Shimia isoporae: one gene and its partners. The protein of the gene in region 2 binds, or shares a complex with, the protein of the main gene of each other region. Links are inferred from orthologs where the notes say so. Each region holds a gene or a part of one and is shown on either strand. Other genes may lie near its edges.

The links. Proteins that work in one complex are often made in the same cells at the same time.
Region 1: the proteins of dnaN (region 2) and BXY66_RS18250 are in contact, whole or in part, in a solved structure (PDB 1OK7), measured with the Escherichia coli proteins. The link is inferred for Shimia isoporae from one-to-one orthologs.
Region 3: the proteins of dnaN (region 2) and BXY66_RS01390 are in contact, whole or in part, in a cryo-EM structure (PDB 8GIZ), measured with the Escherichia coli proteins. The link is inferred for Shimia isoporae from one-to-one orthologs.

The regions. Positions count from the first base shown.
Region 1 is NZ_SMGR01000004.1:274,386-278,261, reverse strand. The notes cover bases 875-3,853. They hold BXY66_RS18250 (DNA polymerase IV), read left to right. Parts: upstream 875-1,726; coding sequence 1,727-2,980; downstream 2,981-3,853. Other genes in these bases: BXY66_RS18245 (cation efflux transmembrane domain-containing protein), read right to left, coding at 2,994-3,853; BXY66_RS18255 (NUDIX hydrolase), read right to left, coding at 1,273-1,701; pyrF (orotidine-5'-phosphate decarboxylase), read left to right, coding at 875-1,272. In the rest of the region: BXY66_RS18265 (methyltransferase), read left to right, coding at 1-481; more of pyrF, read left to right, coding at 553-874; more of BXY66_RS18245, read right to left, coding at 3,854-3,876. UniProt on the Escherichia coli protein: Poorly processive, error-prone DNA polymerase involved in translesion repair and untargeted mutagenesis. Copies undamaged DNA at stalled replication forks, which arise in vivo from mismatched or misaligned primer ends.
Region 2 is NZ_SMGR01000002.1:458,447-461,391, forward strand. It holds dnaN (DNA polymerase III subunit beta), read left to right. Parts: upstream 1-886; coding sequence 887-2,005; downstream 2,006-2,945. Other genes in the region: dnaA (chromosomal replication initiator protein DnaA), read left to right, coding at 1-711; recF (DNA replication/repair protein RecF), read left to right, coding at 2,070-2,945. UniProt on the Escherichia coli protein: Confers DNA tethering and processivity to DNA polymerases and other proteins. Acts as a clamp, forming a ring around DNA (a reaction catalyzed by the clamp-loading complex) which diffuses in an ATP-independent manner freely and bidirectionally along dsDNA.
Region 3 is NZ_SMGR01000001.1:271,546-275,441, forward strand. The notes cover bases 24-3,022. They hold BXY66_RS01390 (DNA polymerase III subunit delta'), read right to left. Parts: upstream 2,098-3,022; coding sequence 949-2,097; downstream 24-948. Other genes in these bases: BXY66_RS01380 (MBL fold metallo-hydrolase), read right to left, coding at 24-127; BXY66_RS01385 (TatD family hydrolase), read right to left, coding at 124-930; tmk (dTMP kinase), read right to left, coding at 2,094-2,732; BXY66_RS01400 (D-alanyl-D-alanine carboxypeptidase family protein), read right to left, coding at 2,729-3,022. Outside these bases: more of BXY66_RS01380, read right to left, coding at 1-23; more of BXY66_RS01400, read right to left, coding at 3,023-3,896. UniProt on the Escherichia coli protein: Part of the beta sliding clamp loading complex, which hydrolyzes ATP to load the beta clamp onto primed DNA to form the DNA replication pre-initiation complex.

The DNA of each region.
Region 1 (3,876 bases), on a different replicon or contig from region 2:
TCGGCTGCAACTTCATCGAGCACTGTTGTCGCGCATTTTGGGAGAGCGGGACCTCGAAATCTGGACGCGAATTTTTCTACCGCTGCTTGTCGCCAGACCGGTAACCGTGATCCTGACTGGGTGGGCCGACGATACTTCCTTGAACGAACCTCGATGGGCCGAATGGTTGGTTGGCGTGGCGTTCATCGGTCTTGCTGGGTGGGTCATGCATTCCGTATTCAAGTATTTCACAATTCGCCGCGCAGTCGGAGGTGACCACTTCCGGGATGAAATTGTCAGGATGCCAATGGTCAGCGAAGGCGCGTTCAAGTTCACCAGCAACGCAATGTACGGCCTCGCGTTTCTCGGTATGTGGGGGATTGCACTGGTGTTCGACAGCTGGAACGCTCTGGTCGTGGCCTTTTTCCAACATTGCTATATCTGGGTTCACTGGTATTGCACCGAGAAGCCCGACATGGAGTGGCTGTATGGAAACCGCTGAGGGTTGCGAGCGAGACTTGCCGACAGTATTGAACCGTCAAGTTTCCCCAGCGCCAGCAACGGAGTTTTCCAATGACCGCAGATGACCGCCTGATCGTCGCCTTAGATGTACCCAACGCCCTGGAGGGATTGAAGCTGGCCGAAACGATTGGCGATGCGGTGTCTTTCTACAAAATTGGCCTCGGGATGCTGACAGGTGGTGGGCTGGCTTTGGCCAATGAGTTGAAGGATGAACACGGGAAGAAAATCTTCCTTGATATGAAGCTCTTCGATATTGGCGCGACAGTCGAAGCCGCAGTTCGTGGACTGGCCCAGTTTGACCTGGATTTCCTTACCGTGCATGGCGATCCGCATGTGGTGAAAGCCGCCAAAGAAGGCGCAGCGGGTAGCAACCTGAAGATTTTGGGTGTGACCATTCTGACGTCGTTGGACCGCAACGATCTGGACGGATGCCTGATAAAGGACGGCGATGTAAAAGATCTGGTGATCGAACGTGCGGGCAATGCATTCAATGCTGGTGCAGACGGCGTTATCGCCTCGCCGCAAGAGGCTGCTTTGATTCGTGCGCTGCCAGAGAGTGAAGGACGTTTGATTGTGACCCCCGGGGTGCGCCCTGCCGGAGCCGATCTTGGCGATCAGAAACGCGTCGCGACACCCGCCAACGCTGTAGCCGACGGCGTGGACCATATTGTAGTCGGTCGTCCGGTGTGGAGATCTCCGGACCCCCGCGCTGCTGCGCAAGCTATTGTGGCGGAGATGTCTTCGGTACAGGCAAAACAACCCAACCGCTGATCAGGCAGCCAGATAGTCCGCCAGCCGGGTTTGGAAATGGGGGATGCCGCGAGAATGCGTCAGGTATTCTCGAGGCGTCATCAATCGCCAACTTTGTCCTTCTTCTCCCAGATGGATGGCCGAGATGCTTGCCGCCGGCAGCGTTGCAGCGAAAAACCATGTGAAGTGATTCTCGCGATGGTAAAGCTTCGCCCACTCAAGCGCCGACGGGGTCAGTTCAATACCCACTTCTTCACGGGTTTCCCGCAGTGTACATTCTACTGCGTTTTCGCCGCCTTCTCGTCCACCACCGGGAAAATCCCAATAATTTGGCCACGGGATGGACGGGTTGTTGTCGCGCAGCAGAGTGACGAGCTTTCCGCCCGCAAACAGCATGAGCTTTGTTCCGCGAAACGATCTGTCGGTCCAGGCCGCAGCTGTTATACTCATTGCTCAATCACCAAAGATCGCTCCGATGCCGTCACTCTGCCGCGACTGTCTTAAGACTTTGGAAACCGGACCACGCTGTCCGGCCTGCGGCAGCATGCGCGTTACCAGTCACCCCGAGCTTTTTTCTCTCTCCATTGCACATATGGATTGTGATGCATTTTACGCCAGTGTCGAGAAGAGAGATAACCCTGAGCTGATCGATAAACCCGTCATAATCGGTGGCGGAAAAAGAGGGGTGGTTTCCACAGCCTGCTATGTGGCGAGAATTCGAGGCGTTCGGTCTGCGATGCCAATGTTTCAGGCCCTTAAACTATGCCCTGACGCGGTGGTCATCAAACCGCGCATGTCGGTGTACGCCGAAATTAGTCGCGACATCCGCAAGATGATGGACGAAATGACGCCTGTGATCGAACCGTTGTCACTGGATGAAGCCTTTATGGACTTAACGGGAACCGAGCGCCTGCATGGTGTACCCCCTGCGGTCATGCTGGCCCAATTGGTGAAGCGCATGAAGGATGAACTGGGGATCACGGGTTCCATCGGGCTGAGTCACAACAAGTTCTTGGCAAAGGTCGCCAGCGATCTGGACAAGCCACGCGGGTTTTCCGTGATCGGCGCCGCAGAAACAGAGGACTTCTTGCGCGATAAGCCTGTTCGGTTGATTTGGGGGATCGGCCCCGTCGCGCAAGAAAGTCTCGAACGCGCAGGGATCAGGACGTTTACCGACCTGCTTCGCTGGGAGCAGGAAGACCTTATCGCGCGGTTCGGCAATATGGGCTACCGATTGTGGCACCTCGCCAGAGGGATGGACAAACGTCGGGTTTCATCAAGCACACCAATGAAGAGCATCAGCAACGAAACCACCTTTTTCGAGGATACGGCCAACACGGATGTTCTGGACGGGCATATTTGGCGAATGGCCGAAAAAGTTTCAGACAGAGCCAAGGCCAAGGACCTCGCCGGACGTGTAGTGACGCTTAAACTCAAGCGGGCGAACCACAGTTCGATCAGCCGTCGCGTGAGCCTTCGCGATGCGACACAGATGGCGGACACACTTTACCGGACAGCGAGGGGACTATTTGATCAGGTGGGTGATGAAGGCCCTTATCGTCTTTTGGGCGTAGGGCTTGCCGACCTCGTACCATCAGAACAGGCCGACCTGTCTGGCGACTTGCTGGATCCGAGGGCAGAGCAACGGGCGAAAGCCGAGCGGGCGACCGACGAAATTCGCAAGCGGTTCGGCTCTGACGCCATCCTGAAGGGTCGCTCGATGCGGTGATGCCTTCTTGGAATCAGTCAGGCACCATGCCGTCCGGCCAGCTGCGCGGAAACTCGGAGATACAAAGCATCACATCAGAATTGGGAAGCACCTTTTTGACATCAGCAATCAGCGCAATGTTCAAAGCGTCGATTTCCTGTGCGGTGATGGCTTGTCTGGGATTGCAGTAAACACTGACAAGATAGGTCCGCCCGAGTTTCACCACGGACAGGTCCGTCATCTCACCCGGCGCAGCCTCCATTCTGTCACGGATTGCACGACGCACCTTGGCAATCACATCTGGTCGCGCTGTGACGCCGAGAAGCTCGCCAACCCCGCCCAACATTTCCCGCCAGATTTGCCAGATTGATCCTGCACATAAAACAATAACCACAATGCTGTCGCCGATGGGTGCGATAGGCGCTAAGACACCGTCTCCGAGAAGGAAGATGATTCCGAGACCGGCAAATGTGCCAAATGTAAGCGCGCCATCCACGGCCGCTGCTTTGGATTCAAGGCGCAGGATTTCGCTGTTTTTGCCTGTTCTCTTCCACGTCCTGTGATGAAGGGCCCAAAGTCCAAAACACGTCGCCCCAACAACGACGAAGTAGACGAACATGGGTGCGTAGTGCAACTCGGCGACAGGCTCACCAGAGAGATAGTTAGCAATATTCATCCCTGCAGATCCGGCCGCGAAAAGAATCAGGCCGATCAGCGACAACGACCGGAAGGTTACGAAAACCGCCTCGTCCGCAGCGTAGCCGAGCGGGCGAAATCGGTCGGGCGCGGCGCCAGCGTTGAGACTGATTTTGCGACCGATCAGAGCGGATGTGAAACCGATCAGAGAGAACATGCCATCCATCAGGATCGCGGTGGAGTTTGAAAGTACGGCAGCGGCGACGCCCGCGACGCCCATG
Region 2 (2,945 bases):
GTGCAATTCATCGCCGGCAAGGACAGCACACAGGAAGAGTTCTTCCACACGTTCAACGCGCTCGTGGACCAGAACAAACAGATCATCATTTCCGCCGACCGTGCACCAGGCGAGATCAAAGATCTCGAAGAGCGCATCAAGAGCCGTTTGCAATGCGGTCTAGTCGTGGATTTACATCCGACTGACTATGAGCTCCGCCTTGGCATCCTGCAGTCAAAAGTTGACAGCTACCGCGCTCAGTACCCGGATCTGCAATTGGCCGACGGCGTGCTGGAATTCCTTGCTCACCGCATCTCTACCAATGTGCGTGTCCTCGAGGGCGCCCTTACCCGCCTCTTTGCGTTCGCCTCGCTCGTGGGACGTGAAATCACAATGGAACTCACACAGGACTGTCTCTCGGACGTGTTGCGCGCATCCGAGCGCAAGATCTCGGTCGAGGAGATCCAGCGCAAGGTCGCCGAGCATTACAATATCCGTCTGTCGGACATGATCGGTCCCAAGCGCGTGCGTACTTTTGCCCGCCCACGCCAGATCGCTATGTATCTCTGTAAACAGCTAACCTCGCGCAGCCTGCCCGAGATCGGACGCCGCTTTGGCGGCCGCGACCACACCACGGTGATGCACGGTGTGAAACGCGTTGAGGAGCTTCGCACACAGGACGCGCAGATCAGCGACGATCTGGAACTTCTGCGTCGTGCGCTCGAGGCCTGAGCGACCTGCTTTCACCGATTTCGTGATCAAAACGCCGCGTCCTTCGGGATGCGGCGTTCTATATTTGGTCCACAACCTTGACGCCTCTCCCGAAGTGGCAGACAAAGGCAAAAAAGCTTGCGCCGAAAGGGGAAACCGCTAGTGTCTCCCTCCCGGCAATCGAGAGGACGATGGGATGAAAATCAGTATCGAACGCAGCGTACTGCTCAAGGCGGTAAGCCAGGCGCAGTCGGTTGTGGAACGCCGCAACACCATTCCAATTCTGGCGAACGTCCTGATCGAAGCCGAAGGCGACACAGCCCAATTCCGCGCCACAGACCTTGATATCGAAGTCGTGGACAAGGCCGCTGCGATGGTCGAACGTCCCGGTGCAACCACTGTTGCAGCCACCACTCTGCATGAAATCGTACGTAAGTTGCCGGACGGCGCTCTGGTGACCCTGACTGATGATGGCGCATCCGGGCGCCTCACTGTCGAAGCGGGTCGTTCGAACTTCTCTCTCGCCACTCTGCCCCGCGAAGACTTCCCGGTGATGGCGACCTCCGAATACTCGTCGAACTTTTCGGCGCCGGCACCGGTACTGCGCCGCCTGTTCGACAAATCCAAATTTGCGATCTCTACCGAAGAGACGCGCTATTACCTCAACGGCGTGTACATGCACATCGCCGACAGCGAGGGCGGCAAGGCTCTGCGCTGTGTCGCAACCGACGGCCACCGCCTGGCTCGCATCGACGCCGACCTGCCAGACGGCGCCGCGGAAATGCCCGGCGTGATTGTGCCTCGCAAAACCGTAGGCGAGTTGCGCAAGCTGTTGGACGATGACGATATGGAAATCGCGGTATCGGTCAGCGAAACCAAGGTCCGCTTTGCCACCCCGAACATCACGCTGACCTCCAAAGTGATCGATGGCACCTTCCCCGACTACACGCGCGTTATTCCGCAGGGCAACACCCGCAAATTGGAAGTGGACGCCTCTGAGTTCGCGCAGGCGGTGGACCGTGTGGCAACCGTATCCTCGGAGCGCTCCCGCGCGGTAAAACTGCAGCTGGATGAAGACCGTCTGGTGCTTTCGGTGAATTCGCCCGACAGCGGTGCTGCCGAGGAAGAACTCGCGGTGGCCTATGGCGACGAGCGCCTCGAAATCGGCTTCAACGCAAAATACCTTCTCGAGATCGCCTCACAGGTGGACCGTGAGAACGCTGTCTTCATGTTCAATTCCGCAGGCGACCCGACCTTGATGCGCGAAGGCAATGACACCTCCGCCGTTTACGTTGTCATGCCGATGCGCGTGTGATCGACGCCCTAAGTTTTGCATTCAATAGCCCGGTCGAAAGACCGGGCCACGCGCGAGCCGTACAATGACTCTCGCCTTGAGCCGCCTCACCCTTAGCCATTTTCGCTCTCACAAAAAGGGCACGCTGGAAACGGATGGCCGACCAGTGGCCATCTTCGGACCCAATGGCGCGGGCAAGACAAATATTCTGGAGGCGGTCTCCCTATTTTCACCCGGACGGGGCCTGCGCAGGGCCAGCGCCGAGGACATGACCCGCCGGCCCGAAGCTATTGGGTGGAAACTCGCAGGACATCTGAGTACCAATGGCCAGACCTACGAAGTCGACATCCGCTCTGAAAACGGCAGCGCGCGGCAAATCCAGATCGATGGTAAGGCCGCACCGCAGACGCAACTCGCGCGTATTGCGCGGGTGCTCTGGCTCATCCCGTCCATGGACCGGCTGTGGATCGAGGGCGCCGAAGGCCGCCGCCGGTTTCTGGATCGTACGACGCTCAGCTTTTTCCCCGAACATGCTGAAGCATCTTTGTCCTATGAAAAGGCCATGCGGGAACGTAACCGGCTTTTGAAAGACCAGGTCACCGACGCGCATTGGTACGCCGCTCTTGAAAAACAAATGGCCGAAAGCGGCGCCCAAATCCACGAGGCGCGCTCTCAGGCTCTTTCCCGATTGTCAGAAGCCCAGAAGCAGGCTGAAACAGCCTTTCCGGTGGCGGAACTCGATCTGATGCAATCGGAGGGCACGATGCCTGACTCCGCAGAAGACCTGCGCGAAGCATTCGCCGAGAGTCGGTTCCGCGACATCGCCGCCGGCCGCACGCTGGTTGGCCCGCACCGTTCTGATCTGAAAGGTGCCTACGCCGCCAAGGGTGTCCCGGCCAAGGACTGTTCCACCGGCGAACAAAAAGCTCTGCTTGTCAGCCTAATTCTCGCCAATGCACGC
Region 3 (3,896 bases), on a different replicon or contig from region 2:
GCATTGAGCAGCGGCGGCGACGGTTTTTCGGGTTGTCAGGATCACAGTCCCCCCAATGGCCGCCAAGCCGTGGAACGCCGCCCGAACTGCCGCAGCCGAGGATCGTGAAGGTCAGTTTTGCGCTCATGCGGCGGCCGCTTTCAGCTTGGCCTTTGAGAACAGGCGGTCGAAGTTGGCCTGTGTCTGGACGGCGAAGTCGGCATACTCCATACCGAAGACTTCCGCGCCGACACGCGCGGTTTTTTCAACGTATGAAGGTTCGTTGCGTTTGCCGCGGTACGGCGGTGGTGCCAAGTAGGGCGCATCGGTTTCGACCAGGACGCGGTCGACCGGTGCGCTTGCAAAGATGTCGCGGACCTCCTGCGAGCGGGGGAAGGCGGCAATACCAGACATTGACAGGTAAAAGCCGAGATCCAGCATATTGCGGGCCAGTTCCGGACCGGAGCTGTAGCAGTGCATTACGCAAGAGTAGGCGCCCTTGTTGAATTCGTCTGTGAGTATCGCAGTCATGTCGTCGTCTGCATCGCGGCTATGGATGATCAGCGGAAGCCCGGTTTCGCGGGCGGCCTCACAATGTACGCGCAACGAGGTCTGCTGGATTTCCTTGCTGTCGGCCGTGTAGTGGTAGTCCAGCCCTGTTTCGCCAATGCCAACAAACTTGGGGTGCTGCGCAAGTGCTACCAATTCGTCCACCGTGGCGAGCGGTTCATCAGCGGCACTCATCGGATGGGTGCCAGCAGCATAAAAAACCGGGTCGTAGGTTTCCGCGATAGCACGCACACTCGGTTCGTTTTTTAGCCGTGTGCAGATCGTGACCATACGGGTGACGCCGAAGTCTGCGGCGCGTGCGATGAATTCGTCCAGTTTGCCGTCAAAATCGGGGAAGTCGAGATGGCAGTGGCTGTCAGTGATCTGCGGGTAGTCTGTCATGGTGCCCTCAGGCAGCGCCTAGGCGCTGGCGGTTTTCTGAATCTTGAAAACCGTATCAAGCACCAAGGCGGCAGGGTCAAGGTTGACCGCTTTACCATGACGTGTGCGGTCCGTGATTTCCTGCGCCAGATTGGCCCAGGCGCGCGCTTTGTGTGCATCCGGCGACAGGCGCATCAAGAGTTCGGCTTCGCCTTGAACTATTTCGGTAACAGGAGGCGTGCCCAACGCACCGGTGCGGGCAATTCGGGATACAAAGACGTCCAGCAACGTCAGGAGCAGGTCAAAATGCGCGTCAGCACCGCGGGCAGCAGCGCCTTCGGCGAGCTTTAGGGCACGTTGCCGGTCAAACTGGGGCATAGAAGCAAAGAGCGCGGCCAGTTCCTGATAAATTGACAGACCACCCAGTTGGGTGATGCGCAACGCTTCTCCGACTGACCCTGCGGACAATTCTGCAAGCGCAGGGGTTTCATCGGCGGCGTGGCCTGCTTGTTCCATCGCAGCATGCATGTCTTCCGGCGACAACGGATGGAACCGCAACTCGCGACAACGAGACCGAATGGTTGGCAGGAGCCGGGAGGGTTGATGTGAAATCAGCAACATCGTTGTGCGGTCTGGTGGCTCCTCCAACATTTTGAGGAGCGCGTTTGCGGCGTTGACGTTCATCTCATCAGCGCTGTCGACAATCACCACACGGCGCCCACCGTCGGTCGCTGACATGTGCAGAAAGGATGCCATTTCCCGGACTTCGTTGACTCGGATGTCCGCCGCAAACTTGCCCTCTTGCCGCGATTTCTCCCGAGCGCTGTCTGTGCTGCCAGCGAAGCCGCGACGCAAAAGGAACAGCCCCGGTTCGGAGAGAGCTATAATACGGTGCGCAACAGGGTGATCCGGGTCGATTGACAGGCTGTCATGGGGTTGAGGCTCACCGAACAGTCCGCCGCCATCCTCAACTGGCTGGGTTAGGAGGAAACGGGCAATCCGCCACGCCATTGTAGCCTTGCCGACACCCTGTGGTCCCGTAAGCAACCACCCATGATGCAAACGGCCTGAATTAACCGCTGTCAGAAAATTCATCTCGGCTTGGGATTGTCCGAAAAGCTGATCAGTTTCGCGTGGGTGCGGGGCTCCGGGAACCCGATCGGGTTCTGGCGTGGTTTCATCACTCACGACAAGTGCTCCGCCAGGGCTTCCATGACACGAGTTGCCACTTCCTCCGGGGTGCCGGCGCCATTCAGCACACGAAAGCGGTCAGCGTACTCGCGAGACAAGGCAAGGAAGCCAGAACGCATCTGGTCTTGAAGCGCCTGACCGAAATCCTCGAAACGCTCCTCTGCGGTTTGACGGGATTTGGCACGGGACAGCCCCTCGGCAGGGTCCATGTCGATCAAAATGGTGAGGTCAGGTTCGCGGCCGATCATCAGATCGTGCAATTGGTCTACGACGTTGCGGAGATCGCCGCGCGACAATCCCTGATACATGCGTGTGCTGTCGGCGAAACGGTCGCAGATGACAATTTTTCCCGCAGCGAGAGCCGGCAGGATGGTGCGTTCAAGGTGGTCCCGCCGCGCGGCAGTAAATAAAAGGATCTCTGTCTCGGCGGACCAACGGTCGGGATCGCCCTCAAGCACCAGAGCACGGATTTCCTCGGCCCCTTTGGAGCCGCCAGGTTCGCGGGTCAACACAACCTCATGCCCCTCGGCGATCAGGTGATCTGCAAGCATGCGCGCCTGGGTGGACTTACCCGATCCGTCGATGCCCTCAAAGGTGATGAAGTGTCCGCCGGTTACGGTGTTTGTCGTCACTGGCTGGCCTCTGTGCCGGTCTCAGACGCGGTAAATTGGGTAAAAAGAGTGCTCATGGCGGTGCTGACGCGCACACCAAAGCCGCCTTCGGCTACATCAGCTTCTGCCACCAGGGGAATGCGCATCTGCGGTAGATCCTCTGGCATCAGGACAAGCTCCGCCAGTTGATCGCCCTTGGCGATAGGGGCCTCAAGCGGACCGTTGTAAATGACTTCGCCTTTGACTTTGCCTTGCGCCAGAACAGGGAGAAGCACATCGATGTCCTTAGCCGGTACGAGACCCACCCGCTGGTCTTTGCCCATCCAGACATTGGCTTCGGCAATCCGCTGGCCTTCCCGCGCTAACGTGGTTTCGGAGAACTGGCGGAAAGCCCAGCTCACAATTTGTTCTGAAACTTCGGCGCGTTCCTTTTCGCTGGACAGGCCCGAAATGGCGAAGATGACACGACGGTTGCCTTGTTTTGCGGACCCGACAAGTCCGTAGCCTGCTTCCTGTGTGTGGCCGGTTTTCAAGCCATCTGCCCCGATATCGAGCTTCAGCAACGGGTTGCGGTTGCGGGTGTTTGATGGCGCGCGGCCGTCAAACGCAAACTCGGTTTCCGCGAACATGGGGTAAAATTCCGGAAACTCGGTGATCAGATGGTTCGCGAGCAGCGCAAGGTCGCGCATCGACATGACGTGGCCCGGTGCAGGCCAGCCGTTGGAGTTGGCGAAGGTCGAATTGGTCATGCCAAGTTGGCGGGCCCGGCGGGTCATCAGGCGAGCAAAGCCAGCCTCGGTGCCGTCGGGGCTAAGCGTTTCGGCTATCACGGCACACGCGTCGTTGCCTGACAAAACGATGATACCGCGCAGAAGGTCGGAGACCGTCACGCGGTCGGTGGTGTCCAGAAACATGGTTGAGCCGCCGTAGCTCATGGCGTGCTGGCTGACGGGTAAGGTTTCCTGCATTGACAGACGACCGTCGCGGACCGCTTCGAACGCCATGTACAACGTCATCAATTTGGACATGGACGCGGGCGGGATGGCATCGTCAGCGTTTTTCGCCAGAAGAACAGTGCCGGTTGTTTGATCTACGACATAGGCGGCTCGGGCCTTTGTTTCAAAGGCTTGCGCCTGCACCGCAGTCAACAGAAGGGCCAAGCCGAGAGACAGAAATCGGGGCAGG